Regions from separate parts of the Dysosmobacter acutus genome, predicted to be linked through region 1. Evidence: a T-box and tRNA genes for the amino acid it is inferred to sense, from the RefSeq annotation. Region 1 holds a T-box; the other holds one or more tRNA genes.
What was found. The T-box of region 1 lies ahead of KQI82_RS02275 (glycine--tRNA ligase). A T-box ahead of a tRNA ligase gene usually reads a tRNA of that ligase, here a tRNA-Gly.

Region 1 (14,753 bases):
CCTGCCGCCGCTCATCCAACTCGGAGAGCACGTCGTCCAACAGCAGCACTGGATACTCCCCGGTTACATTTTGATAAATCTCCCGTTCCGCCAACTTCAGCGCCAGGGCGGCTGTTCTGGTCTGGCCCTGGGAGGAATAGATTCTTGCGCTGCGCCCGCCGATGAAGACCTCAATATCATCCTTATGGGGGCCGGAGAGGCAAAGGCCCGCGGCCCGCTCCGCGCTCTCATGGGAACGTTGGTGGATGCGCAGCTGCTCCGCGATGTCACCCACGCTGCCAAGGGGGTCCTCCACAGTGGCGACGGTCTGATAGACAAGGCGCAGCTCCTCCCGCCCGCCGGAGCATTCCCCATGGGCGGCGGCCGCGTATTCTCCCAGCCGTCGGCAAAGCTGAGCCCTGTAATGGATCACCACCGCCCCTGCAACGGCCATCTGCTCATTGAATTCCGGCAGCGCCTCAAGCAAGGAGGGCTTTTCCCCCCAGTCCCGGAGAATCCGGGTCTTGTGTTCATAGACCTTGTTGTAATTTGACAGGGCAGAGGCATACCGGGGCCGCAGCTGGCAGAGGCAGCCGTCTAAGAACTTCCGCCGGGCCGCGGCGCCGTCCCGGATGAGATAGAGATCCTCCGGGCAGAAAAAAACCGTGTTGAACACGGCGGAGAGTTCCGCCGCTGTTTTGGCAGCCACCTGATTCACCCGCATCCGCCGCCGTCTCCCCCGGTAAAGCTCCACCTCCATGGCGAACTCCCGGTCCCGGGCAAACACCCTGGCGCCGATCATAGCGTCCTGCTCCTCAAAGCCGATTATCTCCCGGTCGGACCTGGCCCGGGGAGAACGGCCGCTGGAGAGATAGGCGATGGCCTCAAGCAGATTGGTCTTTCCCTGGGCGTTCTCCCCGTAGATCACATTGCACCGGGGGTCAAACTCCACCCTTTGACATCTGTAGTTGCGAAACCGCTCCAGCGTCAGTTCATCAATCCGCATAGCTGAGGCCGAACTCCTGTCCGTCCGCCGAGACCACGTCTCCGGGCCGCAGCTTTTTGCCCCGCATGGTACAGATCTCCCCGTTGACCAGAATCTGACCATCCTGGATCCGCTGCTTTGCCTCGCCTCCTGTCTCCGTAACAGCCGCAAACTTCAGCAGGTCCTGCAGCTTGATATACTCCGTTGTAATGACAATGATTTTCATATTTCTCCGATCCGCGGCAGATGATAAACCGCCGCTTCTTTATTCCGCGGCCTTCAGCCGCACCGGCAGCACCATATAGAGAAAGCTCTCGCCGCCGTCCGTGGGCACAATCACGGCCGGGGAAACGCCGGTGTTCAGCTCGATCTGAACGGCGTCCGCCGGCGCATAGCGCAATGCGTCCATAAGATAGCGGTTGTTGAAGCCGATCTCAAGAGCGCCGCCGTCGCCGGAGAGAGGGCACACATCCTTGGCTTCACCGTTGCCGGTCTTTGCGGAGAGCATCACCCGCTCATGGTCAAAGACGCAGCGCACCGGACTTTTCAGTTTGTCGGAAATCACAACGCTGACCCGGTCTATGCTCTCAATCAGCGTCTTTGTGTCGGCGATCAGGCGGATGGGGTTATTGCGGGGGATGGCGTTCTTGTAATCCAGGAATTCCCCCTCCAGCCTGCGGCAGATCAGCTCCGTATCTCCCACTTCAAAGAGAATGTGGCGGTTTCCCAAAGTAACGCACGCCAAATCCTCCACGTCCTCGCAGATTTTCTCCACCTCGGAGAGGGCCGCGCCCGGCGCAACAAAGGAAAAGGCGCCGCCATCGATCTTCTCCAAAGGCTCCCGGCGCACTGCCAGACGGAATCCGTCCACAGATACAATGGTCAGACCCTTGTCGTTGATCTCAAAGAGAGAGCCGGTGTGCACCGGGCGGCTTTCATTGGTGGAGACGGCGAACAGGGTTTGACCGATCATCTCCCGCAGCACCTTTTGCTGAATGGAGATGGTAAACTCATCCTCCACCGCCGGAAGCTCCGGATAGTCGGCGGCGCTGAGGCCCAGAATATCGAAGGCCGCGTCGCCGCAGCTCAAGTGGACCATGAAGCGCTCATCGGACTGAAAAGTGACCACATCATCGGGCATTTTTCGGATGATGTCTCCAAAGAGACGGGCGTTGAGGACGATTTCTCCGCCCTCGGTGATGTCGGCGCTGACCTTGGCGCGGATGCCGGTCTGCATGTTATAGCCGGAGATGGTCAGTATATCGCCCGCCTGAAGGAGAAGACCCTCAAGGGCGGGGATGGAGCTCTTAGTGGAAACGGCCCGGGAAGTGGTGGCGATCACGCTCTGGAGGAGGGCCTTTTCACAGGAGAATTTCATGTAGATCCTTCCTTTCAAAAAAAAGTTTGCAAAGGATGCATATCATAGGCAAGAAAAGCATAGAATATGAAGTTAGTAACAGTAGCCGTAGGGGGCCTTTTGTGTGGAAAAGGAGGGAAACGTCGATTTCCGTAAGGTTTGTCCATCCACAGGGGATGTGGACAAGTTGCAAGTCTTTTCCACATAAAAAAATTGGGGGAATTTTTCCACAGCGGAGTTTTCCTTTTCCACAGCGGATTGTGGAAAGGTCTTTTATTTTTTAGAGTTGATATTGGTGGTCAGTTCCTTGATGACCTCGGCAAAGGAGGGGTCTGTGCGGATCTGCTTTTCCACCTTTTCGATGGAGTGCTTCACCGTGGCGTGATCCCGGCCGCCGAACTCCCGGCCGATGTCCACAAGAGAGAGGTTGGTCATGCGGCGGATAAGGTACATGGCGATCTGACGGCCCTGAACAGCATCCTTTACCCGCTGTTGGCCGCGGATGATGGTTTCCTCCATATTGTAAAAGCGGCAGACATAGCCGATGATCATCTCCGGAGTGGGAATGATCTCTCCGCTTTTGGAGAGGATGTCCCGGATGGCACGCTTCACGGCCTCCTCGTCCACGTTGTCTCCCAAAAGGTCCTTGTAAGCCAGAATCTTGTTGATGGTGCCCTCAAGCTGGCGCACGTTGGCGGTGACTTTTTCGGCGATGAATCCGGCAATGGAGTCGGGTATTTCCATACCCAACATGGCGGCCTTGTTTTTGATAATGGCCATCCGCGTTTCAAAGTCAGGCGGCGCCACGTCCGCCAGGAGGCCCCACTCAAAACGGGTGCGCAGGCGGTCGTCCAACAGCGTCATCTCAGAGGGGGGACGGTCGGAGGTGAGGACGATCTGCTTGCCCGACTCATAGAGGGTATTGAAGGTATGGAAAAATTCGTTCTGCACCTGCTCCTTGCCGGCCACAAACTGCACATCGTCCACCAGCAGCAGGTCCGCCTCCCGGTAACGGGCCCGGAATTCGCTGCCCCGGCCGGCCCGGATCAATTCGATGAACTGATTGATAAAATCGTCGCCCTTCACGTAGGCGATCTTGGCCCTTGCGTTATTTTTGCGGATCATGTGGGCGATGGCGTAGAGGAGATGGGTCTTTCCAAGGCCTGAGTCGCCGTAAATCAGCAGAGGGTTGTAGTTGGCCGCGGGCCGCTCCGCCACAGACCGGGCGGCAGCGTAGGCAAGTTTGTTGGACGGACCCACCACAAAGGTTTCAAAGGTGAATTCATCCGACTCAAAGAGACTGCGTGTTTTTTTCGCACTCTCCGGAGATTCAAACGCGGCGTACTCCTCCTCATCCAGGATTTTCACCTCAAACTCATGGGAAAAGATATCCTGAAGTGCGGCGCGGATATTGTCTAAGAAGAGAGATTCGATGTAGCCTTTTTTGAACTCATTGGGACAGCGGAAGTAAAAGGTAAACTCCCGTATGTCCACCGGCTCAAGCTCGTCGAACCAGGTGGAGATGGTGGTTTCGGACAGCTCGTTTTGCAGTTTCTGCAAAACGGTGGTCCAGATGTCTGCCACGGAATTCAACGCGTTACGCCCCTTTCTGAACAGGCAAAATGCAGCAAAATAATACTGTATCAGTATACCAAAAAAGGGCCGGTGTGTCTATACATATTCTAATTAATAAGAAGTGAAAATACACAAGAAAATGGTTCCCATACTCTTCCATTTCTATACACAAGATATAGCGCGGTGAAGCTTTTGTCACACTATATTTTGAAAGGGTTGGAAAAAGTGCGCAAAGTATGGGAAAATGAGAGTTTTTTCCCGGTTTACATATTGACACCTTTTCAAAAAGCCTGTATACTATTCGGTGCGTCACAATCGGTTGACGGATAAAAGGATTACTGCGGCAGAAGGCTTGCCGTCTGCTGTCGAGTAAGTGCGGAAAGGGGTTCCCCGGACCGCCGGAATTATAACAGGAGGTGTCTTAAGATGGCAACGAAACGTACCTATCAGCCCAAGAAACTGCACGGCCAGAAGGTCCACGGCTTCCGCAAGAGAATGGCTACTGCCAACGGCCGCAAGGTTTTGTCCCGCCGCCGCGCCAAGGGCCGCGCACAGCTGTCCTACTAAGAGGACTTGGACACCCGGTCAGAATCAAATTATTTCAGGGGCGGTAGAGGAACAGTCTGCCGTCCCTAAAAAGCTGTATGCCTGAAAAAGGAGGCCTGACCGGATGAGGAGGACGCATGAAAAAAGCCGTCACGCTGAAAAAAAACTATGAATTCCAGAGGATGTACCGCAAGGCAAAGTCGGCGGTGAGTCCCTGCGTGGTGGTCTACTGCCGGAACAATCACCTGGACCACAACCGCATCGGCATCACCGTGTCCACCAAGCTTGGAAAGGCCGTGGTGCGAAACCGCGCCCGGCGCCGGCTGAGGGAGGCCTATCGGCTTCAAGCCGCGCATATCCGGCCAGGCTGCGATTTTGTGATGGTGGCCCGGGGAAGACTTCTCAGCGCCCCGTGGCATCAGGTGTGCGCTCAACTGCGCCAGTGTATGGACAGGCTTGGCGTGTGGGAGGAGCGGGTATGAAGCGGCTTTTGCTTGCACTGGTGCGCTTTTACCGCAGGGAGATTTCGCCGGCCTTTCCGCCCCGGTGCCGCTATATCCCCACCTGCTCCCAGTACGCCCTGGAGGCCATTGAAAAATACGGCGCGCTCAAAGGCTCCTATCTTGCGTTCCGCCGCGTTCTGCGCTGCAACCCATTCCACAAGGGCGGGTATGACCCTGTCCCGTAGCAAACCCCATTTTTTCAACAAAAATCGGAGGAAACCACATGTTTGCAACGCTTGGATACTATATTTGTATCCCATTCGCCGCGCTGCTGCGCCTGTTCTACAATGTGACGGGCTCTTACGGCGTGTCGCTGATTTTGTTTACCCTGGTGATCAAGCTTGTGATGCTGCCCTTCCAGATGAAATCCAAAAAGGGCATGATGCGCATGTCCCGGATGAGTGGCAAGCTGAAGGATCTGCAGACCCGGTATAAGAACAATCAGCAAAAGTATGCCGAGGAAGTGCAGAAGCTCTACGCCGAGGAGGGCGTCAGCCCCATGGGCGGCTGTCTCTGGAGCTTTCTGCCCCTGCCCATCATGATCGCCCTGTACTCCATCATCCGCAGCCCTATCACCCACTTTATGAACTTAGGCGGCCTGGCCGCCGGCAGCAGCATGCTTGCCGCGGCCAAAGAAGCTATTTCCGCCGCCGGCCTCCAGCTGACCAGCAATGCGGTCTATGAGCAGATCGAGCTTGTAAAGGTCATCGGGACCAACGCCGACAAGGCCCCCATTGCCAGTTTTCTCTCCCAGCACACAAGCTGGATCTACATGGATTACAATTTCCTGGGTCTGGACCTGACCGCCACCCCCAGCCAGCACATGGGAGACTTTTCAGCCGGCATCAGCTGGGGGCTGATCGGTCTGATGCTGATTCCCATTTTCTCCGGCGCGCTGAGCTTCCTGCTGAGCCGGATCACCATGTCCTCCCAGCCGGCGACTGATCCCAACGCCGCCCGCTCCACCAAGATGATGACCTGGATGATGCCTTTGATGAGCGTTTACATCGGCTTCATCATGCCCGCCGCCCTGGGCGTGTACTGGATTGCCCAGAGCCTGTTCTCCATCCTTCAGGAGTATTTACTTGGAAAATTCTACAACAAGAAGTTAGAGGAAGAAGAGGAGGCAAAGGAGGCCCAGCGGGCGGAGCTGCGCCGGCAGCGTCAGGAGGAGGCCAAGCAGCAGGCCCAGCTCCAGAGGGAACTCAACGCGGCCAATCAGAACAAGAAAAAGATCGCCGCCAAGCGGGCGGAGAAGCTGGAAAAGAAGGCCAAGGAGAAGCCAAGGACCAATGAGAACGGCCGCGTGGGGGACCGTCCCTATGCCCGGGGCCGCACCTTCAGCGAGGATCATTACAAAGACTAAGGAGCAACTGCCATGAGTTATATTGAAGTAACCGGCAAGAATGAGGACGAGGCCATTGCCAAGGCGCTGGCCCAGCTCAATCTTGACCGCGATGATGTATCTGTGGAAATCCTGGAGCGCTCCAAGCCCGGCTTCTTAGGGATCGGCGCGGTGCCGGCCAAGGTCCGCGTCAGCTATGAGGGAGCTGAGCAGAGCGATTGGAAAGAGGAGCTGAAGGCCGAACCGGTGGTGAAGGAGCCTCCGGTGAAGGCGGCGCCCAAGGCAGCGCCTGTTCCCAAGAGCGCGCCGAAGACGGTGGAAAAGGCAGCGCCTAAGGTGGAGAAGACGGCGCCCAGGGCCCCTAAGGAGGAAAAGCCTGATCGTTGCGGGGAAAGCGAAGAGCTTGGGGAACTGTGCAATGATGAGAAGGCCGGGCAGATCAAGGCCTTTTTGAACGGACTGCTGGAGCAGATGGACAGCCCCGCCCAGGTAAAGGTGTACCAGCCGGAGAAGGGCCGCTACAAGGTCTTTCTGGAGGGCGATAAATTGGGCGCGCTGATCGGCCGCCGGGGAGAGACATTGGACGCCATTCAGCAGCTCACCAATTACGCCGTCAACCGTGGCTCCGGAAGCCGTGTGCGGATTCACCTGGACGCGGAGAACTACCGCCAGAAGCGGGAGCAGAGCCTCCAGCGCCTGGCCGTCAAGGTGGCGGGGAAGGTGACCAAGTACCGCCGCAACGTGACGCTGGAGCCTATGAACGCCTATGAGCGCCATGTGATCCACACCGCGCTGCAGGAGACGCCCAACATCACCACCTATTCCACCGGCACCGAGCCCAACCGCCGGGTCATTGTGGCCTACGACAGAAACAAGCAGTGAATAAAAACCGTCCGGCTGATGCCGGACGGTTTTTTACGCGCGCTGTGACAAATTGCCTCCGGAAATCGTATTATTGGTGAATGCATTCAAAGTAAGGAAGAGGCGCCGGGAAAACCAGCGCCCACAGGTGAAACGCGATGGAACAGAACAGCTTTCTTGACGCGGTGGAGCGCCACCGGGACATGGTGTTCCGGATTGCGCTCCACCAGTGCGGCAATCCAAGCGACGCGGACGATGCGGTGCAGGAGGTGTTCCTGCGGCTCTATGGGGAGAAAAAGCCCTTTGACGGGCCGGAGCATCTGTGCCGCTGGCTGATCCGGGTGACGGTAAATCTGTGCAGGGATATGCTGCGCAGTCCCTGGCGCAGGCGCCGAGTGTCGTTGGACGCGCTGCCGCCCGTTTTTGAAACGCCGCAGCAGGAGTCTCTCTATCAGTCGGTGATGGCCCTTCCGGAAAAATACAGGACCGTACTGGACCTCTTTTACTATGAGGACTTCTCCGTGCAGGAGATCGCGGAGCTGCTCCACGTGAGTCAGACCGCCGTGACCACCCGACTTTCCCGGGCAAGAAAGCTTTTGAAGCAGCAGCTGACGGAGGTGTAGTATGGAGTTCAAAGAGTTATATCGGAAAACCTTTTCCCAGATCCACTCCTCCGCGGACATTCGATGGGAGGCAATGGAAATGAAAGAACAAAAACGACGCAGACGTCACGTGACTGTGGTGGCCGCGGTGCTCTGCCTGATAGTGGCGCTGACGTGCACGGCCGTGGCGACGGACTTTTTTGGCCTGCGGCAGTGGCTGATGCCGGAAAAGGCCGCCGTGCAGATGCCGGACGGGCAGGGCGGCCTTCAGGATGTGCGGGTGGACAGCATCACCCTCTCCGGCTATGCGGATACGCCGGAGAGCCGAGCCACGGCGGAGTGGCAGGCCTTTTTGGGCAGCTATGATCCGGACGGCTCTATCCTGCGGGAGATCGGGAACGGACCCACCGGCCTGGAGGAGCGCTACCGATTTTATCAGGTCTACACCAGGGAGATGGCGGATACGCTGGATGGGATCACAGAGCGCTGCGGCCTTGTCCTGCACACGGGGATACAGGATGTGATGAGCCGGGAGGACCTCTTTTCAAAGGCGGGCGGCGCCTTCCTTGCGGAGTCCCACACGCCCTTCAGCACATATATCTACGAGGACGGAACCTTCCACTATGACGGGGAGGCGTATGTGGAAGGATTCGGCATTTTAAGCTATCAGTTCATGCGCTGCGTCAGGGGGAGCTTTACCGACGTGATGCTGGCGGTGGGAGATGTGTCGGCCTACCGGGAGTGGGGCTATACCGCCTCCTGCGGACAAGAGGTGCGTCTGGGCATCGGACCGGGAAAGGCGCTGGTCCTGGCGGAGCTGAGGGACAGCTTTGTCACTCTGAACGTCCTTGCCGGCGGTGACGACGGACTCACCGCCGGGGAGCTGGAGGCGCTGGCGGATGGGATCGACTTCTCCCTTCTGGACCGGGACAGAGAGGAGCTGGCCCGGCTGGCGGCCGTGCCCCGGGCGGAGGAGACAGGGGAGCTGGCGGAGGAGGACCTCTTCTATGGGCAGACTGGCATGGAGGAGCAGACGGCCCAGGAGTTTTACGCGGAATTTGTCCGGGCCATTGAGGACGGCCGCCGCCTGGACGTGGCAGAGATGATCTGCTGGCCCGCAAAGGTGACGACGGCCGACGGAACCGCCACGGTGGAGACGGCGAAGGACTTTTTGGATGAGTATGACAGCATCGTGACGGAATCCCTGCTGGCCTGCATCCATGAAAATCAGTACGACGAAAACCGGGCGGACCTCTTTGGCCACGACGGCCTGGCGGGCGCCGCCGGAGGCGCCGTCTGGTTTACCTGTCTTGAGGATGGAACCCTTGCAGTGCTTACGATCCAAACTCCCGAGGGCTGGAGTGTCCGCCCTGTCTGGGAAGATGTGGATGGATGATGTGGAGCTTGATCCCTCTCGCGCGGCTCTCTTTTTTCTTGATGGTACGGCTTTTTCAAAACAGCAGGGACAGTCTCATTGGTGAGACTGTCCCTGAACCTTGGAATCTGTCAGATAAAGAAGGGGATTAGGTCAATTTAAGTTCCGCTGTATCCAAAAGCTCCTTCGTTCGTGGCGTACTGTTATCCAGGGGTATGTTCATACTTCTCCACGTCATACCCCGTTTGTCAGGTTTAAAATCAGGGTGGTAGTACAGGAGATAGACGTTGTCCAAAGGGAGCAGCTTCTCTACTTGAGTGATGCAGTCAAGTGCTATGGGGGAGATGAGTTCCTTTATTTGTTCCTCACTGGGAAGAGATGGACTTTCATAGTCCCCATAATCAAAGCGCAGACTTGTGAGAGGGGTCATTGGGTCGTTATGATTCCAATAGACGGCGTAGGAGAGAAATCGATAGTACCGTCCTTGAACATAGGTACGGTGTAGTTTGGAGATAACCTCTGATACTCCGGTTTCCTCTAAAAACAACTCCTCTCGGGACGGGTCGCCGACCGTATCTTGATTGGGGTTGGTGTGGATATAGAGCCGCTCCTCTCCCAAATGGACCAGGGTCTCATAGGAGCTGCTGACGGGATTAAATACGGTCTTTCCAAGCGTTGCCTGTGGGTAGACGATACTGCAATACTCCCTTGCCGCACCACGAGCCATCATTTTGCCAAAGCCCAATGGGAAGCCAAGCAGGATGGACAGGCATATATACACGGCAAAGAGGCTTAGAATCAGTAAAGCCGGTTTTTGTCTTTTTGTGAGATACAGCTTCATACCCTTTCCCCCCTTAGAAAATGCTTCCGCGCACTGAATTCCGGTTTATCACACGGCTGTTGTTGGATGTAGTTTATCATGCGGGCTGCTGTTTTTCAATGGACAGTGTACCGGACGGCGACGTACAAGGAAAGTGGACTGCTCACTTTCCCTTGACAGATGTGGAAAAACGTGGTACAGTACACCCAATATCAAACTGCGATGAAGGGAAGGAGTATCCCCGATTTCCTGGGTCCAGAGAGAGGGCGGCTGGTGCAAGCCCTTGCCGGGAGAGGGAGAAGGCGTCCCGGAGCTGCGGCGCCCAAGCGGAGAGCAGGCGCGGCCGGCCCCCGCCGTTACCGGGTTTAAGTGTACGTGCAAACGTAAATTCAGGTGGAACCACGGACTGCATACAGTTCGCCCTGAGCCGATTCCGGCTCAGGGCGTTTTTTTGCGGGAATGAAGCGGGCGGCGAATGGGAATCACAACAAGGGATGAAAAGGAGAGAAGAACATGAACAACGACAGCAAGACTATGGAAAAAATTGTGGCGCTGTGCAAAAGCCGGGGCTTTGTCTTTCCGGGCAGCGAGATTTACGGCGGCCTTGCCAACAGCTGGGACTACGGCCCCCTGGGCGTGGAGCTGAAGAACAACGTGAAGCGGGCCTGGTGGAAGAAGTTCGTCCAGGAGAACCCCTACAACGTGGGACTGGACTCCGCCATTTTGATGAATCCCGAGGTGTGGGTTGCTTCCGGCCATGTGGCCACCTTCAACGACCCCCTTATCGACTGCAAGGCCTGCAAGATGCGCCACCGCGCCGACAAGCTGGTGGAGGCCTACAACGCCGGGCAGGGCATTGACAATGTGAACGTGGAGGCCATGGACGGCGAGGCGCTGGTGGCCTATATCCGGGAAAAGCAGATTCCCTGCCCCGGCTGCGGCAAGTCCGACTTCACCGACATCCGCAAGTTCAACCTGATGTTCAAGACCCACCAGGGCGTCACCGAGGACACGGCCAACGAGGTGTATCTGCGGCCTGAGACCGCCCAGGGAATCTTTGTCAACTTCCCGGCCATCGCCCGCACCACCCGCCGCAAGCTGCCCTTCGGCGTGTGCCAGATCGGCAAGAGCTTCCGCAACGAGATCACTCCTGGCAACTTCATCTTCCGCATCCGGGAGTTTGAGCAGATGGAGCTGGAGTTCTTCTGCAAGCCCGACACGGACCTGGAGTGGTTCTCCTACTGGCGCAGCTACTGCCACCAGTGGCTGAAGGACCTGGGCGTCCGGGAGGAGAACCTGCGGCTGCGGGACCATGAGAAGGAGGAGCTGAGCTTCTACTCCAAGGCCACCACCGACTTTGAGTATAAGTTCCCCTTCGGCTGGGGCGAGCTCTGGGGCGTGGCGGACCGGACCAACTATGACCTCCGGCAGCATCAGGAGCATTCCGGCCAGGATCTGACCTACTTTGATCAGGAGAAAAACGAGCGCTATATCCCCTATGTCATCGAGCCCTCCTTGGGCGCGGACCGCATGACCCTTGCCTTTTTGGTGGAGGCCTACGACGAGGAGATCGTGGACGTGGAGAAGAACGACAGCCGCGTGGTGATGCATTTCCACCCGGCCCTGGCTCCCTTCAAGGCGGCGGTGCTGCCCCTTTCTAAGAAGCTTGGCGAGAAGGCCCAGGAGATTCAGCGCGAGCTGAGCAAATACTATATGGTGGACTACGACGACACCGGCTCCATCGGCAAGCGCTACCGCCGGGAGGACGAGATCGGCACCCCCTACTGCATCACGGTGGACTTCCAGACCGTGGGCGACGAGAAGACCCCCGCCGACCACTGCGTCACCGTCCGGGACCGGGACACCATGGAGCAGGTGCGGCTGCCCATCGACAAGCTGAAGGCCTATCTGGACGAGAAGCTTGCCTATTGAGGCCGGACGAACGTATGAATCGAAAGGACCGCCCCTTTTTGGGGCGGTCCTTTTTTCGGGCGGAGAACCGGTTTTTGCATGTGAAACGCCGTGGAGAAGGCGGATATACGGGCGGCGCGGTGTAAAAATACAGCATCCCCTTGTTTTTCCCCGGGAAAACGGGTATGATGTCACAATAGGATTTTTGTACGCGGTTATCCCCGCGGAGTTTCAAAAAGAGGGTTTCCTAAGTGAAAACATGCTGGTTATTTCAAAAAAGCGGCGCCGGACTCAATGGGGGAAAACGGATTGGGTTCTGGGCGTGGAATGTTCTGTGGGTGCTGGCGTCCGGGGTTTGCCTGGGGGCGCTGTCCCTGCTCTTCGCATATGGGGACTACCCCGACCGCCTGTTTCTCAGCTACTTTGCCAATTGGCGGATCGCGGCGCTGAACATCATCCCGGTGACGGCGCTGGCCCTGATCCTCTATCTTGTGATCGGGCGGGCATATCTGTCCTTTTTACTCTCGGCCATTGTGACGTTAGGCGCCTCCGTTGCCAACTATTTTCTCCTGCTGTTCCGGGACGACCCGCTGATGTTTGACGATCTGCGCTACATCCGGGAGGCGGCGGGCATCACCCGGACCGCGGGCTATGACCTCTCTCCGGACGGGCGGATATGGTTTGGCATCGCCTGCGCCCTGGCGGGGACGGCGGTTCTCTTTTTCATTGCCCGGGGCCGTCCTCCGGCAAAGGTTCGTCTGCCCCTTTCGCTTGCGGCCGTCCTTGCCTGCATCCCGCTGAGGGGGGCCTACGGCGACAACGTCACTTACAAGGTCCGCACCGCCAATACGGAGCTCATCAACCAGTGGAGCTCCACCCAGGTCTATCTCTCCAAGGGGTTTATATACCCCTTCCTCCACAGCATGACCACCGGTCAGATCAAGCCGCCGGAGGGATATGACGAGGCGGCCACGGCCGCGCTGCTGGCGCAGTATGAGGATCAGCCCATCAAGGAGGCGGTGGACCTCATCACCATCCAGCTGGAGGCCTTTGCCGACTTTTCCACACTGGGCATCGAGGGGGTGGATTTCTCCCTTTACGACGACTACCATGCCCTGGAGCAGGAGGGCGTGGCAGGGTCTTTGATTACCAACATCTTTGCCGGCGGCACGGTTGACACGGAGCGGTGCTTTCTCACGGGGCTTTGCACGCTGCCAAACTTACGCGCCAACACAAACTCCCACGCATGGTATCTGAGGGAACAGGGTTACACGGCGGAGGGCAGCCACTCCAGCTATGAGTGGTTCTACAACCGCCGGAATGTGAACCGCTACCTTGGCATCCCCGGCTACTACTTCTACGAAAACCACTACAGCCATCTCTCCGAGGCCATCGCGGCGGATCAGCTGCTGCTGCCGGAGATTTTGGCCCTCTACCGGGAAAACCGGACCGACAGTCCCTACTTCTCCTTCAACGTCACCTATCAGGGCCACGGGCCCTACGACACCCAGAGCGTCTGGCGGGGAAACCACTACACCGACGGCCGCTACTCCGGGGAAACAGCCAACATCCTGGATAACTACCTTGGCTCCGTGGAGGATACCATCCGTCACCTGATGGACTTTGTGGATCAGCTCCGGCGGGAAGAGCGACCGGTGGTGCTGGTGCTCTATGGCGACCACAAGCCCTGGCTGGGAGACGGAAACTCCGCCTACAATGAGTTGGGCGTCAACCTGGACGTGGCCACGGACGAGGGGTTTCGGAACTACTACGGCGCCTCCTACCTGATCTGGGCCAACGACGCGGCCAAAGAGCTGCTGGACCGGCCCTTCCAGGGTCCGGGACCGGAGCTCTCCTCCTGCTTTTTGATGAACGAGGTCTTTCATCAGTGCGGCTACCTGGGCAGCGCCTACCTCCAGGCCACGGAGCAGGTGCGTCAGGTGCTGCCGGTCATCACCTCTGTGGAAAAGTATATTGATGCCGACGGCGAGGTGCGCGGCGGTCTGTCTCCCGGGGAAGAGGAGGCGCTGAAGACCTTCCGCAGCCTGGAGTATTACTGGGCCGGGCACTTTGCCTACGGCGGCGTGTAAAAAACTACCGGAAGAGCTCAACTCTCTTCCGGTAGTTCGTTCAATACCCGGCTTTCCGCCTCCTGCTGCGCCTGAATCAGCACTTCCCTGGCCTGGATCAGGTCGCCTTTGTCCATCGCGCTTGTGGCCTTGGCCATACAGTGCAGGAGATGGTAATATTGCTGGCGATAAGAATCCATGTAAATCACCTCCATATACTACTATATCTATAGTAACTATGTAAAGAGGAATTGTCAATTGGTTACTTTATAGATAGGGTAAACTTGAGGTGATATAATGACGAAAAATCAAACGATTTTGTCCATCCGCCAGTACGGAAAAATCTCCCTGCGGCTGAACCAGCTGATGGATCAGCGGGGCATGACCAGAAATGAATTGGCCAATTCAATCCACACACGTTTTGAAGTGGTGGACAAGTGGTACCGGGGCGACATATCCAAAATCGACCTGGATATTCTGGCAAGGATCTGCTACGTCATGGAGTGCAGGGTAGAGGAATTGTTGATCTACGAGGCGCCATGAGAAAATAGAAGAGAAAGGCGCCGGTGTGAAACCACACCGGCGCCTTTTTGTTTGATCAGCCGCGGGAGAGCGCGTCCTGGGCCAGGAAAGCTTCGATTGCCTTCCGCCCGGCGGCCAAGCTGCCCTGGGCGAAGCCGTCCCGCCCGCCGCCCCGACCCTGAAGGGCGCTGTTGAGGGACTTGACAAACTCCCGGATGTCCCTGCCGGGGGAGAGGATGGCGTAGGCGTAGCGCTCCCCCTCGCCGGAGAAAACCATACAGCGGCCTCCGCAGGTCTGGGCCA
Region 2 (14,753 bases), 2.2 Mb from region 1:
TTTACGACCCTTGGGAAGCCGCTTAACAGTTGCGCAGCACATTCCAAAGCGAGAGCTGGAAACATCATATCTCCACTCTCATCTAATGGCCTCAGGCAATACAGCGAATACATTGGATTTTCCGATACCTCATGATCATAGAACCCGCCTGTCCCCAACTGTATTCGTGTATCGTTTTTAATTGATTGACGCAGCCTCTTGTCCGTTTTTCGAAAAAGCATATTCTCACTCCACCATTGTAATATCTATCACAAAGCTTCCAAGGCGATCTCCAGCAAAAGAACCAGCAAGTCCTAAAACCAACCCACCAATCGCTCCGCCAATCACCGTTCCAACTCCAGGAAAAATCGCTGTTCCGACGCTCGCTCCCAGTAAAGTGCCACTTTCTGCTCCCAATGCACCAATTGCCCAGCTGCCACCAATGCTTGCAATTTCCGAATACGTCTCTTTCCCAATTTTTCGATCTGCATCTTGCAGATCATCCTCAATAGTCCGAGAGAGTTCCAATACATCCAACGCAACTCCCGCTGCCAACAGTACCTTCCCGGCTATACGTATTTTCTTTGCAACACCGTCAAAGTTCCTCAGCACTTGGAAAGCGTCATAAGAAATTTCCGTATGATTTAGTTTATTCAAATTTTGAAGTTGCAGCTTTGAGGCTGCATATTGCCCTGTTTTAATGCTGCGGCCTTCAACTGTATTGATATGATAAGTAAATCCAGAATGCGGCGTATCGGCTCGAAAAACCGTTGTTCCTTTTAGATTGATACTCCGTGAAGAAAAGTCGCGCAAAGATGAAATGGAAATGCTATTTTTCTGAATTGGCACAGAATATATCTGTGTATACGAACTTTGCAGTGGATCAATCCACGTTAAAGAAGGGACTGTGCCATGAATCAGATTCTCAAAAAAAGCAGATCGAATCGCCAGCGTCTTCTTCCCGTAGACCCCGTCCTCGGTCAGGTGCTCTCCCACGCCTATCTGGTTCAGCTTGCTTTGCAGCTGCCGGATTTTTGACGGGTCGCCGCCCACGAACCACGCAAGCCTTTCAATTTTTCCGCCCAATGAGCCGATTCCCGCGCCGCAGCGCCCCAACTCGACCGCCGCAAGCTTCAGCGCCCGCTCGGTCTCATCGGTGATGTAGCTGTTCTCCCGTTCGCCGCGTTCCAAATCCCGCTCCATCTGGCGGGCGATCCCTTCTATAGACTCCTTCAGCGCTCCGGCGTAATCTGCTCCTCCCCAGCGGGCGCTGTTGTCCGCCGGTAGCTCCCTTAGAAATACCTCCCCCTCCATGTGGGACAGGTACTTGTTCCCGCCTATGACATGGCCGCAGCCGCCCCGCACCTCTGGCTCCCAGCCGCTTTCATACGCCTTGATAACCTCTTCAAAGAAGTCTTTTCCCTTTCCCTGGGATATCTCTTCTAAGAACGCGCGGTTTTTCCCGCTTCCGCCCGCGGCATAGCCGCTCCCCCACTCCGCAGCCCGTTTGATGAGGTCTATGCACTCGCCGGCAGAAAACTCCGGGTGGTTCCTGACTCTCCAGACCGCCGCCCGCACCGCGCGCTCTGTGCCAAAGGGATTGCTCCACACAGGATAGCCGGACAGGTTCAGTATGGATTCGCACTCGCCGCTGTGCGGGCAGGATACGCCTGCCATTCTACTGACATCATACAGGCCACGCACCTGCTTTGCAAGTGCATTTCGTGCGCTGGATTCGATTTTATGAATCCACTTTTCATTTTTCCGTAAGTCCTCATAAATTTCTTCTGCCGCTCCGGCGGCCCGATCTCCAATTTCTTTCAGCGTTTCCCAATAAGTCGTCTCCGACGGCCGCCGCATCAGCCTGCCGAAGAATGTGTCTCGGTTCACGCGGCTCCAATATTCGCCGCTGCCCAAAATTGCTCCGTTCTCGCCTGTGGCCTCCCTGCTCATCCGCACGCCCTCCTAAAAATGTTCTCATAAGGGGCGTGCAACCGATAGGAGTTGAACGCTTTCGCGCAACAACTTATCGGACCTTCCAATTCATACAAAAAAAGCCTCAGGCTGTCATTGGACAACCTGAGGCTTTTTCGATGGTGACCCAGCGGAGACTCGAACTCCGGACCCATTGCTTAAAAGGCAATTGCTCTGCCAACTGAGCTACTGGGTCATCTCTTGACGCATCTGAAAACGCTTCCTGAAAAGGTATTGGCTGGGATGGCTGGATTCGAACCAGCGAGTGAGGGAGTCAAAGTCCCTTGCCTTACCACTTGGCTACACCCCAATATGAGGAGTGAGCAGGGGACCGGGATTTCTCCCGATCCCCATTCTCGGTCTGGGGTGGGTAAAGGGACTCGAACCCTCGACACCCGGAACCACAATCCGGTGCTCTAACCAACTGAGCTACACCCACCACATATACGAAATTTCACACGGGAAGCGGCTGATTGATCTATATTCCAGAGAGGAAATGGTACGCCAGAAGGGATTCGAACCCCTGGCCTACTGCTTAGAAGGCAGTTGCTCTATCCAACTGAGCTACTGGCGCAAATGGAATTTGGAGCAGGTGACGAGAATCGAACTCGCATCCCCAGCTTGGAAGGCTGGTGCCCTGACCATTGTGCTACACCTGCATGCGCCCTCCGAAGAAATCGTCAGCTTTGTAAGGATACCACGAAACAGCTTTCCTGTCAAGGAGAAATCCGATTTTTTCAGGGGTAAATTGGGAAAACACGCGCCGCACGACGACGCTATAATACAATAAAGGTCACCCCATTGTTGTAACGGTCCAAGTCCCGGTCCTGCCGCAGCTCCGCGCAGCGGAGAAAGGCATCGCGCGTGGCCGCATCAAAAATGGAGAACGTTTCACCGGGGATGTAGGCGCGGATTTCCCCTTTCCCGTACATCTCCTCCAGCCGCCGGCGGACCGCCGTCCGGATCTTTCCCCCGGTTCCGGAGGACCCGTAGCCGTGGATAACCTTCAAAATCGGCGCATGGATGGTCCTGGCTGTCTGAATCTCCAGCGTCAGCTTCCGCATGGCCTGGTCCACGTAAGGCATACCAATCTCCAGGTTGGTCTGGCGCATGGACGCCATATCGCTCATCCCCCTTTCACCTTTCTGCAAACTCCAATCTGGCCATTTTGCCCTCTGCTGTATCAAATTCAACTTGCCAGAAGGGAAAAAATGTGGCATAATACCAGAGTCGGCTCTGCTTAAAGATGTACGATTTATTGTAACAGCTCTTTTGTCCTTTTACCAGCCTCTATTCTGGGTGAAGAGAAAAAATTATGCAGCGGTATCGAAGTGGTCATAACGGGGCTGACTCGAAATCAGTTTGGGAGCAATCCCACGTGGGTTCGAATCCCACCCGCTGCGCCAGCTCAGAAACATCCCTTTTGGCACGAATCCCCGCCTGCCGGCGAGGCTTCTTAGCCGAACGGGGTGTTTCTTTGCTTTCGGGGCGGACCCACTCTGCTGGGCTCCGCCCCGATGGGGACATGGGATGCGGATATCGATTTTACCCAGTAGCGCCGCATCGGGTTAAAATCCGTCCCCATTCAAAAATCCCGTCCATGGGACAGGATTTTTTTATTTCACTCCCTTGCCGAAGGGAGCGTTTTTTATTTTCAATCCCGCCTCTTCTGCGGTCTGTGGTATACTGTACTCATATAGGACATTGGGGGGATTTTTCTGAAAAACGACCGGCTTTTCCAGATTTTATATCTGCTGCTGAACCAGGGCACGCTGAGCGCGCCGGAGCTTGCCCGCACGCTGGAGGTCTCCGTGCGCACGGTTTACCGGGACGTGGAGGCCCTCTCCATGGCGGGAGTGCCGGTGTACGCTTCCCCCGGCAAGGGCGGCGGCATCTCGCTGCTGCCCGGATATACATTTGATAAGCGGCTTCTTTCCGACGAGGAGCAGAACCAGCTTCTGTTTGCCGTTCAGAGCCTGCAGGCGGCGGACCAAACTGTGAATGTGCTGCTGGACAAGCTGGCCTCCGCCTTTCAAAAGAGCAGCCAGAACTGGATTGAAGTGGACTTCTCGCGCTGGGGGCTGCGCCGGAAAGATACCGCCCGGTTTGAGCTGCTGAAAAATGCCATATTGGGCCGGCAGGTGCTGGATTTGACCTACTGCGGCGCCTCCGGTCAGATTACCCGGCGCAGCGTCCATCCCCTGAAGCTGATCTACAAGGACAAGCACTGGTATCTGCAGGCCTTCTGCCTCCGTGCCGACGGCTTCCGGCTGTTCAAGGTGGGGCGCATCCTCAATCTTGCGCCTGTGGGCGAGGTGTTTTCCCACGATTATACAGCGGAGCTTCCGCCTGTTGAACTGGAGCCTCCGCCCGTCTCTTCCGTGCCCCTCAGGCTCCGTTTTTCTCAGAGCGCCGCCTTTCGGGTGTACGACGAATTTGACCGGGAAAGCATTGAAGTTCAGCCCGACGGCACTTTGCTGGTGGACGTCAGCTATCCCCTGGACGGCTGGGTCGTGAGCTATCTCTTTTCTTTCGGAACAGACGTGGACCTCCTGGAGCCGGCATGGCTGAGGGACCAGCTGGCCGACTATGCGGAAAAAATTGCCGCACACCACAGAACATGACAGACAGTTGTCAGCTTTTGCGTGATAGAATCGGAACATCAAACGAAAGGAGACAGCTATGGATCAGAAATTTTGTCAGAGTTGCGGAATGCCCATGGAGAATGCGCTGTATGGCACGGAGGCTGACGGCGCCAAGAGCAAAGAGTACTGCAAGTACTGTTATGAGAGGGGCCGCTTTACCTTTGAGGGCAGTATGGAGGAGATGATCGAGCTCTGCGTGCGGCCCATGGTGGAAAGCAATCCCGGCATGAGCGGCCAGCAGGCCCGGCAGATGATGGGCCGGTTTCTGCCGACCCTGAAGCGCTGGCAGGGCAGGTAGCCTGGCCCCGGCAGGCAAACAGGAGAAGCGCATGGATTGGAACACGCTCTACCCCAAAAATACTCATCCCACCCTCCCGGAGCTCTCCGCCTATGTGGACAGCCCTCTGTGGGAGCAGCTGCTTGGCCACCTGAAAACCGCATACGGAGTCGTCCCAAGGCTGGAGCACAGTGTCTGCTCCGGCGCTCCGGGATGGAATCTCAAATATAAAAAAGGCGGCCGCGCCCTCTGCACCCTTTATCCGGCCCAGGGCCGCTACACCTGCCTGGTGTCCATTGGGGGCAGGGAGTCCGTGGAGGCGGAGGCGCTGCTGTGCGCCTGCACGGACTATGTGCGGACACTCTATGAAAAAACGAGGCTCTTTCAGGGTGGGCGCTGGCTCATGATCGACGTCACCACGCCGGAGATTCTGGAGGATGTCAAGGCTCTGATCGCTCTGCGGATGAAAAAGCGGTAAGCGGCTCATTTGCGCCATGTACCGCCTCCCCAGCCCCAGCACACACAAACAACCCCCTTTGGCATAGAATGCTGTATCTATGGCCCTTGTACCAAAGGAGGTGAACAATGGACCAGTACTACCCCTTTGAAGTAGTCTCCCTTCCTTACAGTTATGTCTCCATAATGCCTTGCTGTGACGCGAATACCCTTTACTTCCACCACGACCAGTTCTATGCCAATGAGGTCTACCGGCTCAACCGTCTGGTGGAGCGGCACCGTCTGACCCATCTCTCTTTGGAGGAGCTGCTCACCCAGGATATCAACCTGCCCACCGCCCACGCAAACCGCCTGAGAGACGCAGCCGGCTCTGTTTATAACCACCAGTTCTATTTTGATGGTCTGAACGGTGCCAGCGTTGCGTCCCCCTCCGGGTTTTTGACCCAGCAGCTCTCCGCCTCCTACGGCACTGTGCCGAACTTCGTACGGCTGCTGACCGAAGCGGCCCAGAGCCTCCCCGGCTCCGGGTGGGTGTGGCTTGTGACCGAGTCCAACGGCAATCTGCACATAGCCATCACACGGGACAACGAGACCGTGGACCTCAATTTTATCAGCCCCATCTTTGTGATGGATCTCTGGGAGCACGCCTATCTTCCGGTCCACCAGTTTGACATCGCCCAGTATGTCCGTGCTTATCTCTCCCGTCTGGATTGGGAAAAGGCGGAGCAGCGCTATGCCCACGCCCAGGAAAGAAGTCAGCCGAAACAGAGCTTTTTTCAGTGATTAACGGCTCCGGGGCCACTCCCCCGGAGCCGCTTTGCGTCTTTTCTCTATCCCATCCGGGCGAGGTTTCAGTTGAAGACCGGCCGATTTTGTAGTATAGTAAAGAAGAATATTCCCGCGGTTTTTCCAACCGGCCATTCCCCGGCCGGGACAAGCCGGTCACAGCGCCGGTCAGGCGGGGCAGACTTGGCGGGTTTTATTTTGAGGCAAAATTATCAGAGGGTCCGGATACAGAACAATGGAGGATTGTACATGCTGAGCAAAGCGGAAAAAGACTATGTAATCGACCTGATCGAATCCGGGGCGGAGCTTCCCGAGGACTTCCGCTACAAGCTTTTCCCGGTGGAGCAAAAGGAGTATGAGCTGGCCTATGCCGGCAAGATGCGCAAGGAGGACCTGCTTGCAAATGACGACGGCTCCTTTCCTGTGCCTTTGCAGGTGGAGAAGGTCTTCAACGGCCCGGACCACCCCGCGCCCCGGGATGGCTGGAACAATCTGATCGTATTCGGCGATAATCTCCAGCTCCTGAAGACCATCTACAAAAATGAAGACCCCCTCATCAAAGACAGGCTCAAGGGCCAGGTCAAGCTGATCTACATCGACCCGCCGTTTGCCACCTCCGACGACTTCCAGAGCCGGGATGGGGCCAAGGCCTATACGGACAAGAAAAAGGGGTCTGAGTTCATCGAATACGTCCGTAAGCGGCTGATTTTGATGCGGGAGATTCTCTCGGATGAGGGCAGTATCTTCGTCCATCTGGACTGGAAAAAGGCCCATTACATCAAAGTGGTGTTGGATGAGGTGTTCGGCGAGACCAACTTCGTCAACGAGATCGTTTGGCATTACCCCGACAATTTCCAGGGTAATGTGCGGGGGTTTGCCAACAACCACAACGTGATCTTCTGGTACGCCAAAACCTCCCGCTATACCTCCAACAAGGTGATGATTCCCCTGGACAAAACTACCAAGCGGGATAAGCGCATCTGGTCCGCGGAAGAGAAAAAGCTGGTCTCTGCCCGGGACGATTCCGGTAAGCTGATCTACGAGGACTTTTCGGAGAAGAAGGCCGACGACGTTTGGGACATCGGCCAGAGCTCCACCACCAAGCAGAGCAGTTCGGAGTTTATCGACTACCCCACCCAGAAGCCGGAGGAGCTGCTGCGCCGCATCGTGCTGGCCGCCTCTGACGAGGGCGACATTGTGCTTGACTGCTTTGCCGGCTCCGGCACCTTGGCGGCCGTGGCGGAAAAGCTGAACCGCCGGTGGGTGCTGTGCGACATCGGCAAGCTCTCCCACTTCACCTGCCAGCGGCGGATTCTGGAGATTGGAAAGTCCAGGAGCCTGACCAGTCACGCCAAGACTACGCCGCCCTATAAGCATCCGGCCCGCAGCTTCCTCACCTGCTCCTTAGGCGCCTATGACCTGAAGGCGGCGCTGGACATGGAGTTCGGCAAGTACAAGGAGTTTGTATCGGGCCTTTTCAACATCGACTTAAAGCCGCACCGGATCGGCGGATATGCCTTTGACGGGAAAAAAGACGGCGACCCGGTGGTCATCTTTGACTATAACCAGTACAGCGACTCCAACATTGACGACGCCTTTTTGGAAAACATCAGCAGCCACTTAGGCGGCAGAATGGGCGGGAGCCGGGTCTACATTGTCGCCCCCTCCACCCACCTGGACTACATCACCGACTACGAGGAGGTGGACGGCGTCCGGTACTACTTCCTCAAAATCCCCTACCAGACCATCCGGGAGCTGCACCAGAAGGAGTTTCGGAAATTCCGCCAGCCCCGCTCCAAAACCGCCGTCAACGCCGTGGACGAGTCCATCGGATTTTCCTTCAACCGCACGCCATCCGCGGAGCGTGACATCACGGTGACGGAGGATCAGATCACCATTGCCATCCGCTCCTTTTCCTCCGATGAGCCCCGCTCCGCCAAAACCGACGAGGAAAAAGCTCTTTCCGGCTTTGATCTGCTCTCGGCCGTGTTCATCGACAAGCGCTACAACGGCAGCGAGTTCATTATGACGGACTCTGTTTTCCCCGACGAGATGGAGCGCGGGGGCGATCAGCTTCTGATCCGCCTCAGCCGGTCCGGCGCCGGGGCGCGCATGATGATCGTCTACACGGATATCTTCGGCAACGATCTTTCTGAGAGCGTTGCGCTGTAAGGAAGGAACGCAATGAAAGAAGTGAAATCCTTTAAACAGTCGGAGCTGGTCCTGCGGGTCCGCACCGTCTATGATACCACCAGGCTGGACCTGGATGCCTGGCTCCCCTTTATCCGGCGGCTGTGCAGCAACCGCCCCTATCAGGAGGAGGCCATCCGGCTGGCCATCCTCTACCTGGCCACAGGCAGCTACGGCTCCTTAGGCGATCTGGCCCGGGAGAACTTCCGCGTCAACACCTGCATTCAGGAAAAGTATCTCTCCCTGAATGACTTCCTGGATTCGCTCCAGATGCGGGACAAGCTCTACGCCACCATCGACCTGGCCACGGGCACCGGAAAATCCTATGTGATGTATGGAATCGCCCAGATCGCCCTGGGATTGGGGCTGGTGGACCGGGTGCTGGTGCTGTGCCCCTCCCTGACTATTGAATCCGCTCTGACGGAGAAGTTTGAAGCCCTCAGCGGCGACGAGGGGCTCAAGGCGCTGATCCCCGAGGAGGCCGTTATCAAAAACCCAAGCATTGTGTCGGCGAACGAGACCGTCAAAAAGGGGGCCCTCTGCGTGGAGAACATCCACGCCGTCTATGAGGCCACCGGCTCCTCCATCCATGACAGCTTTGCCGGCAAGGGCCGGCGCACCCTTGTTTTAAACGACGAGGCCCACCATCTCTTCAACAAGCCCTCCGGCAAAACCGCGGAAAGCACCGGCATTAAAAAGTGGAAGGCGTTCCTGCTGGATCCTCAGTACGACTTCCGCTACCTCCTTGGTTTTACCGGCACCGCCTACATTGACGACGAATACTTCCCCGACGTCATCTACCGCTACTCCCTGCGCCAGGCCATGGAGGACCGCATCATCAAGAATGTGGACTATGTCAGGGAGGACGACAGCAAAGGCGACTACGAGCGGTTCCAGAAGATCTACCAGAACCACCTGGACAATGTTCAGCTCTACCCTCTGGTCAAGCCCATCTCCATCCTTGTGACCCGGGATATCGCCCACGCCAAACGGCTCCACGAGGACTTTCTTTCCTTCCTCTCCAAGCAGGAAAACAAACCCAAAGAGGCGGTGGAGGGCAAGGTGCTGATCGTCACCTCCGCCCGGGAGCACAAGGCAAATGTCCGGAAGCTGAAATACGTGGACCAGCGCACGGATCAGACCGAGTGGATCATCTCTGTATCCATGCTGACCGAGGGCTGGGATGTGAAAAACGTCTTCCAGATCGTCCCGTGGGAGGACCGGGCGTTTAACTCCAGGCTCCTCATCGCCCAGGTGCTGGGCCGTGGCCTGCGGGTGCCTCCGGAGCAATTTCAAACCTGGCCCAGGGTCATTGTCTTCAACCACAAAGCCTGGAGCAGCAAGATCAAAAAGCTTGTGAACGAGGTGCTGGAGGTGGAGGCCCGGGTCAGCAGCGACGTGCTGAGCTCCGGCGAGCGGAGCAAGTACCACTTCACCGTCCGGAACATCGACTACTCCACCAAGCAGATCGAGGTGCCCAAAAAGAGCGATTCGGACTCCGTGGATTTCACCAGACTGCTGAGCGAGGGCATTGTCCTGGAATCCCAGTCCGTGGTGGTGGAAAAGGGCACCACTTATGAGACCGTATTTAGCGGCAGCTCCCACGAGCGCAACTATGCCATCCGAAACGTCACCTGGACCATCGGCGAGGTGGTTGACAAGCTTTACGATGAGTTCAAAATGCGGGAGTGGGAGGGCAAGACGCTGCGCTTGGGCGACGAGGAGTACACCCAAAACCGCTTGCCGCCCCGGGAGGTTATTGAGCGGATCATCCGGCTGTCCATGGAAAAGAGGGGAAACCGGGGCGATGTGCTGGTGGAGAAAAACGCCCATAAGATTCTCTCCGCCTTTACGCCGCTGCTGCGGAAAAAGTCCAAATCCGTGGTCTCCAAGTCCGTGGCCGGCAGCATCCGGGACATCTCCACCGCCAGTCTGCGCAAGCAGTCCGCCAGCGTGGGCATGCTGCGCCAGGACAGGACCGTCTACCTGACAAACAACTGGGAAAACGAGATCACCGACGAGGAGCAGCGCGCTGTGATTGATGAGGTCCTGGACGACGAGACCTTCCCCGTGTCCGCCTACCGCAGGGACATCGACTACTGCCTTTTCAAAACCCCCGTCACCACCGTGCTGGCCTATTCCAAGCCGGAGCGGCAATTTGTGGACCGTCTGCTGAAGCGGGAAAACGCGGCCCTTCTCACCGCCTGGGTCAAGTCCCGGGACCGGAACTTCTATGAGATCGAATACAGCTCTCCGGGAAATCCAAGACCAGAAAGTACTACCACGGCCAGTTCAACCCGGATTTCTTCCTGAAAACGGAACGGGACAACATTACCTACTATCTGGTGGTGGAGACCAAGATGGATCGGGACGACAGCTCGGAGAATAAGGCCAAATACCGTTACGCCCTCCAGCACTTTGAGGAGCTGAACCGGCGCATGGAGGAGTTGGGAGAGCCGGAGCGGTATATTTTCCACTTCCTCTCCCCCAACGGATACGCCGCCTTCTTCGATCACCTGCGCAGCGGAAGCCTCCTGGAGGGCCGCTTCCGCTGCGAATTGGAGAACCTGCTGGAGGTTTCCGACGAAACGGACTGATCCGATTTTGATCGATTGTCTTTGGCCCTTGATTCTTCCGGACAGCTTTCCTCTGTCAAACCAATCCATGCGGCTGTAAGGCGCCTGAATCCCCGCGCCGCTGAAGGCCGCTGAATGAACGCGTCTCCGCCGGGCGGCGCGTTCTCTCTTTTTTACCAAATCATTTAAACGGAGGTCCCCATGAAACAGTGGATCGATCAATACTGTGCCGCCGTGAAAGCCGCCTTTCCCTGTCGGATCGTCTGCATCGGCCTCCAGGGCAGCTGGGGACGGGGAGAGGCTACCGCGTCAAGCGACATTGACATGGTGCTGATTCTTGACCGCATGGATGCCGGGGACATGCTCCGCTACCGGCAGGCCGTGGCCGCCCTTCCCCGCCGGGAGCTGCTGTGCGGCTTTGTGGGCGGAAACGAGGAGCTTCTTGGCTGGGAGGCGGGAGACCTCTGCTCCCTCTATCTGGACACCACCCCCCTCTTAGGGGATTTGGCGTTCCTTCGCGGCCGGATCGACGCGGACGCCCTGCGGCGCGGCGTGCTGTCCGGGGCCTGCGCCATCTATCACGCCTGCGCCCACAATCTCATACATGCGCAGAGCGTACAGCATCTGGCCGCGGTGCAGAAATCCGCTTTTTTCACCCTCCGCCTCCACCATTGCCTGAAGACCGGACAGCTGATCCGCCGCCGAAGTCAGCTGCTTGAACTGCTCTCCCCGGAGGAGCGGCTCCTGCTTGAGACCCCGCCAGACCGGTTGGAGGAGCTCTCAGCCAGACTGATCACGTGGAGCGGCGGTCTGATCCGCTCCGCGCGCCACACGGGCTGAAGTCCATACACGCCCCCGGCAAAACCGGGAACATGCGTGCAAAAACAATCGTTTACGCCATCTCAAAAGAGAAAGGACTAACCCCCATGACCTATCAATGCACCCTCCTTGCCGTGGAGGATCTGGAAAAATCCAAGGAGTTTTACTGCGGCCTGTTGGGGATGACGGTCACCGCCGATTTCGGCGCCAATGTGACGCTTTCCAACCGTCTGACTCTTCAGACAATGGGCACGTGGCGGGAGTTCCTACGGGGCCGGGATATCCTGACCGGCCACAACGCCGGGGAGCTCTATTTTGAGGAGGAGGAGTTCGACCGCTTTCTGCTCCGCCTCCAGCCCTGTCCCAACTATGTCCATCCGCCCCACGAACACGCCTGGGGCCAGCGGGTGGTGCGCATCTATGACCCGGACCGGAATATTGTGGAGGTGGGCGAGCCTCTGTCCGCTGTGGCCCGCCGCTTTCTGGACTCCGGCATGTGTGTCGGTCAGGTCGCTGAGCGGATGGATGTGCCGCCGGACTATGTCCGCCGTCTGATCGCGCCGCTCCCGGACCGTCAGGCGGAGTAGGCTATGCACGATTTACAGGCCAAAGCCATCCTCTCAGCGGGCAACGGGATGAACCTCTACCGGGGCTGTACCCACGGCTGCATCTACTGCGACTCCCGCAGCGCATGCTATCAGATGGACCACGACTTTGAGGACGTGGCCGTGAAGCGGAACGCCCCGGAGCTGTTGGAGGCCGCGCTTCGCCGCAAGCGCAGCCGCTGCATGATCGCCACCGGCGCCATGTCCGACCCCTATCTGCCGCTGGAGAAAACGGAGCGGCTGACCCGTCGCTGCCTTGAACTGATCGACCGGTATGACTTCGGTGCCACGCTGCTCACCAAATCGGACCTGGTTCTGCGGGATCTGGACCTGCTGCGCAGCATCCAGTCCAAGACCAAATGCGTGGTTCAGATGACGCTGACCACCTGCGATGAAGCCTTGTGCAGCATCGTGGAGCCCCGCGTTTGCACCACGTCCAGGCGGGTGGAGGTTCTTTTTCGGCTGCAGGACGAGGGAATTCCCACCGTGGTGTGGCTGTGCCCCTTCCTCCCGTTTTTAAACGACACGGAGGAAAATCTCCGCGGCCTTCTGGAGCGCTGCTTTGAGGCCCGGGTGGTGGGGATCGTGTGCTTCGGCATGGGTCTCACGCTGCGCTCCGGAAACCGGGAGTACTTTTACAGCAGGCTGGACGCCGACTTTCCCGGTCTGCGGCAGCGCTATGAACGCGCCTTCGGCAACAGCTATTTCTGCCCCAGTCCCCGCCACGACCCTTTGATGCGGCTTTTCCACGCGGAGTGCGCTGTACGCGGCGTGCTCCACACACCGCAGAGCGTCTTTCAATACCTCCGCCGCTTTGAGGATAAGCGGGAGCAATCCCAGACGCGGCTTTTTTGAGTCTGATTTCCACCCGGCAAAAAAGAGGGAGGACAAAGTCCTCCCTCTTTTTCATATTTATTTTTTCTCCCGCTCGCCCAGGCGGTCCATGGCCCGCTTGCGCATCAGAAACACATACAGCAGTTTGGACAAAAACGCCAGCATATTGATCTGCTCCTGGGTCCAGAGCCGGTGTAGGGCGCAGTCGTCAAACCCCACAAATCCGCGGAATTCTCCGTTTTCAATAACGGCGCACTGCAGCACGGAGAAAACACCCTGTCTCCCCAGCTCCTCCCGCTGGCCCTTCGGCAGCTTCTTGATATCCGGACAGTAAAACACGCCGCCCTCGGTGAAGTTGTCCCGATAGTCTGAATCCCCCTCCACATAGGGGTAGTTTTGCAGCTGTTCCTTCTCCGGGTGGATTCCCTCGTTGCACCATTCATATGTATTGCAGCAGTGGAGCCCATCGCCGATACTATCAAAAATATACACCCTGCTCACATTAAACGTCCGGCCCACCGTCTCAAGGATGGAATTCACCGCACCGTCCAAGTCGGCGGCGTTGTACAGCTTCTCAAACGCGCCTGAGATCAGGCGGTCCAGGTTGACGCCGGAGTATCCCTCCGAATCGATGCGGGTGCGGGCCGCCAGAGGCTCATGGACGCCAGGCCATGTCGGCATGGCGTCGCTGTATTCCTGCCAGCAGTTTTTCCCCGCGGCCTTTGCTCGGTAAAGCGCCTGATCGGCATGGCCGAAAAGTGTGTCAAAGTCCTCGCCGTCTCCGGGAAAATAGGCGATTCCAATGCTGTAGGACAGCCGGACATCCCTGGTCTCCTCCTGCATCAGGGAACGGATGGAATCGATGATCTTCTGGGCCCGGGTCTGGGCCACCTCCTTGGAGGGAAGGGAGGGCATAAAGGCCAAAAATTCGTCTCCGCCGATGCGGGCCAGCACATCTCCCTCCCGGAACAGCCCTGTGACCCGCTCGGCCATCCGGGCCAGCACCGCATCGCCGAACATGTGGCCAAACCGGTCGTTGACCTGCTTAAAATCGTCCACATCGATGATCAGCATGGCCGAGCTGTCCGTGGGCTCGCTGTGGTCAATGCACCACTCCACCCGTTTGCGGCCGGCCTCTTTGTTGTAGAGCTTGGTCAGCGTGTCCCGTTCCGCCCGGTCCATCAGCTTTTGGGTTGCCCGCTTCTCATTGTCGATATCGGTCAGAACGCCCACCACCTTGACCGGGTGATGCTTGGCATCCAGCTGTGTGGTGGCCCGAACCCGGCACCAGCGGTACCGTCCGTTGGCCTCGGCAAAGCGCAGCTCCGCCTGAATGTACCCCTCTCCGGAACAGGCCGCCTGAACCAGATTGGATATCTGCTGGGCGTCGTCGGGGTGGATGTGGGAGACCACAGGCAGCATTCGGCTGGCGTCCCGGGTGATGGGCTGGTAGCCAAAGCGCTTCTCCCAGTTGGAGGAGACCATCAGGCTGTCGGTGGCCACATCCCATTCAAAGATGATGTCGTTGCTCTGGTTGAGAATGATCTCATGGCGCTCCAGCGAAAGCCTCAGCTCCTCCTGGTACTGCTTGGATTTGGTGATGTCCAGCAAG

Region 2: it encodes a tRNA-Gly, which carries the amino acid that the T-box ahead of KQI82_RS02275 (glycine--tRNA ligase) is inferred to sense. The anticodon was not compared.

What each region holds. Positions count from the first base shown of each region.
Region 1 covers NZ_JAHLQN010000001.1:472,027-486,779, forward strand. The annotation lists gene recF (DNA replication/repair protein RecF) at 1-985, opposite strand, end outside; gene KQI82_RS02220 (RNA-binding S4 domain-containing protein) at 975-1,190, opposite strand; gene dnaN (DNA polymerase III subunit beta) at 1,230-2,342, opposite strand; gene dnaA (chromosomal replication initiator protein DnaA) at 2,595-3,905, opposite strand; gene rpmH (50S ribosomal protein L34) at 4,323-4,463, shown strand; gene rnpA (ribonuclease P protein component) at 4,580-4,924, shown strand; gene yidD (membrane protein insertion efficiency factor YidD) at 4,921-5,130, shown strand; gene KQI82_RS02250 (YidC/Oxa1 family membrane protein insertase) at 5,169-6,311, shown strand; gene jag (RNA-binding cell elongation regulator Jag/EloR) at 6,324-7,172, shown strand; gene KQI82_RS02260 (RNA polymerase sigma factor) at 7,310-7,774, shown strand; gene KQI82_RS02265 (hypothetical protein) at 7,854-9,149, shown strand; gene KQI82_RS02270 (hypothetical protein) at 9,277-9,969, opposite strand; T-box leader at 10,162-10,376, shown strand; gene KQI82_RS02275 (glycine--tRNA ligase) at 10,462-11,880, shown strand; gene KQI82_RS15845 (LTA synthase family protein) at 12,111-13,949, shown strand; gene KQI82_RS02285 (hypothetical protein) at 13,967-14,128, opposite strand; gene KQI82_RS02290 (helix-turn-helix domain-containing protein) at 14,226-14,471, shown strand; gene KQI82_RS02295 (alanyl-tRNA editing protein) at 14,527-14,753, opposite strand, start outside.
Region 2 covers NZ_JAHLQN010000001.1:2,667,240-2,681,992, forward strand. The annotation lists gene KQI82_RS12980 (hypothetical protein) at 1-221, opposite strand, end outside; gene KQI82_RS12985 (complement resistance protein TraT) at 226-1,932, opposite strand; tRNA gene KQI82_RS12990 (tRNA-Lys) at 2,074-2,149, opposite strand; tRNA gene KQI82_RS12995 (tRNA-Gln) at 2,189-2,263, opposite strand; tRNA gene KQI82_RS13000 (tRNA-His) at 2,316-2,392, opposite strand; tRNA gene KQI82_RS13005 (tRNA-Arg) at 2,451-2,527, opposite strand; tRNA gene KQI82_RS13010 (tRNA-Gly) at 2,538-2,612, opposite strand; gene KQI82_RS13015 (Smr/MutS family protein) at 2,730-3,104, opposite strand; tRNA gene KQI82_RS13020 (tRNA-Ser) at 3,271-3,359, shown strand; gene KQI82_RS13025 (helix-turn-helix transcriptional regulator) at 3,726-4,577, shown strand; gene KQI82_RS13030 (zinc ribbon domain-containing protein) at 4,636-4,896, shown strand; gene KQI82_RS13035 (DUF3788 domain-containing protein) at 4,928-5,353, shown strand; gene KQI82_RS13040 (superoxide dismutase) at 5,461-6,114, shown strand; gene KQI82_RS13045 (site-specific DNA-methyltransferase) at 6,367-8,289, shown strand; gene KQI82_RS13050 (DEAD/DEAH box helicase) at 8,302-10,620, shown strand; gene KQI82_RS13055 (hypothetical protein) at 10,653-10,904, shown strand; gene KQI82_RS13060 (nucleotidyltransferase domain-containing protein) at 11,085-11,723, shown strand; gene KQI82_RS13065 (VOC family protein) at 11,756-12,289, shown strand; gene KQI82_RS13070 (SPL family radical SAM protein) at 12,293-13,162, shown strand; gene KQI82_RS13075 (diguanylate cyclase domain-containing protein) at 13,220-14,753, opposite strand, start outside.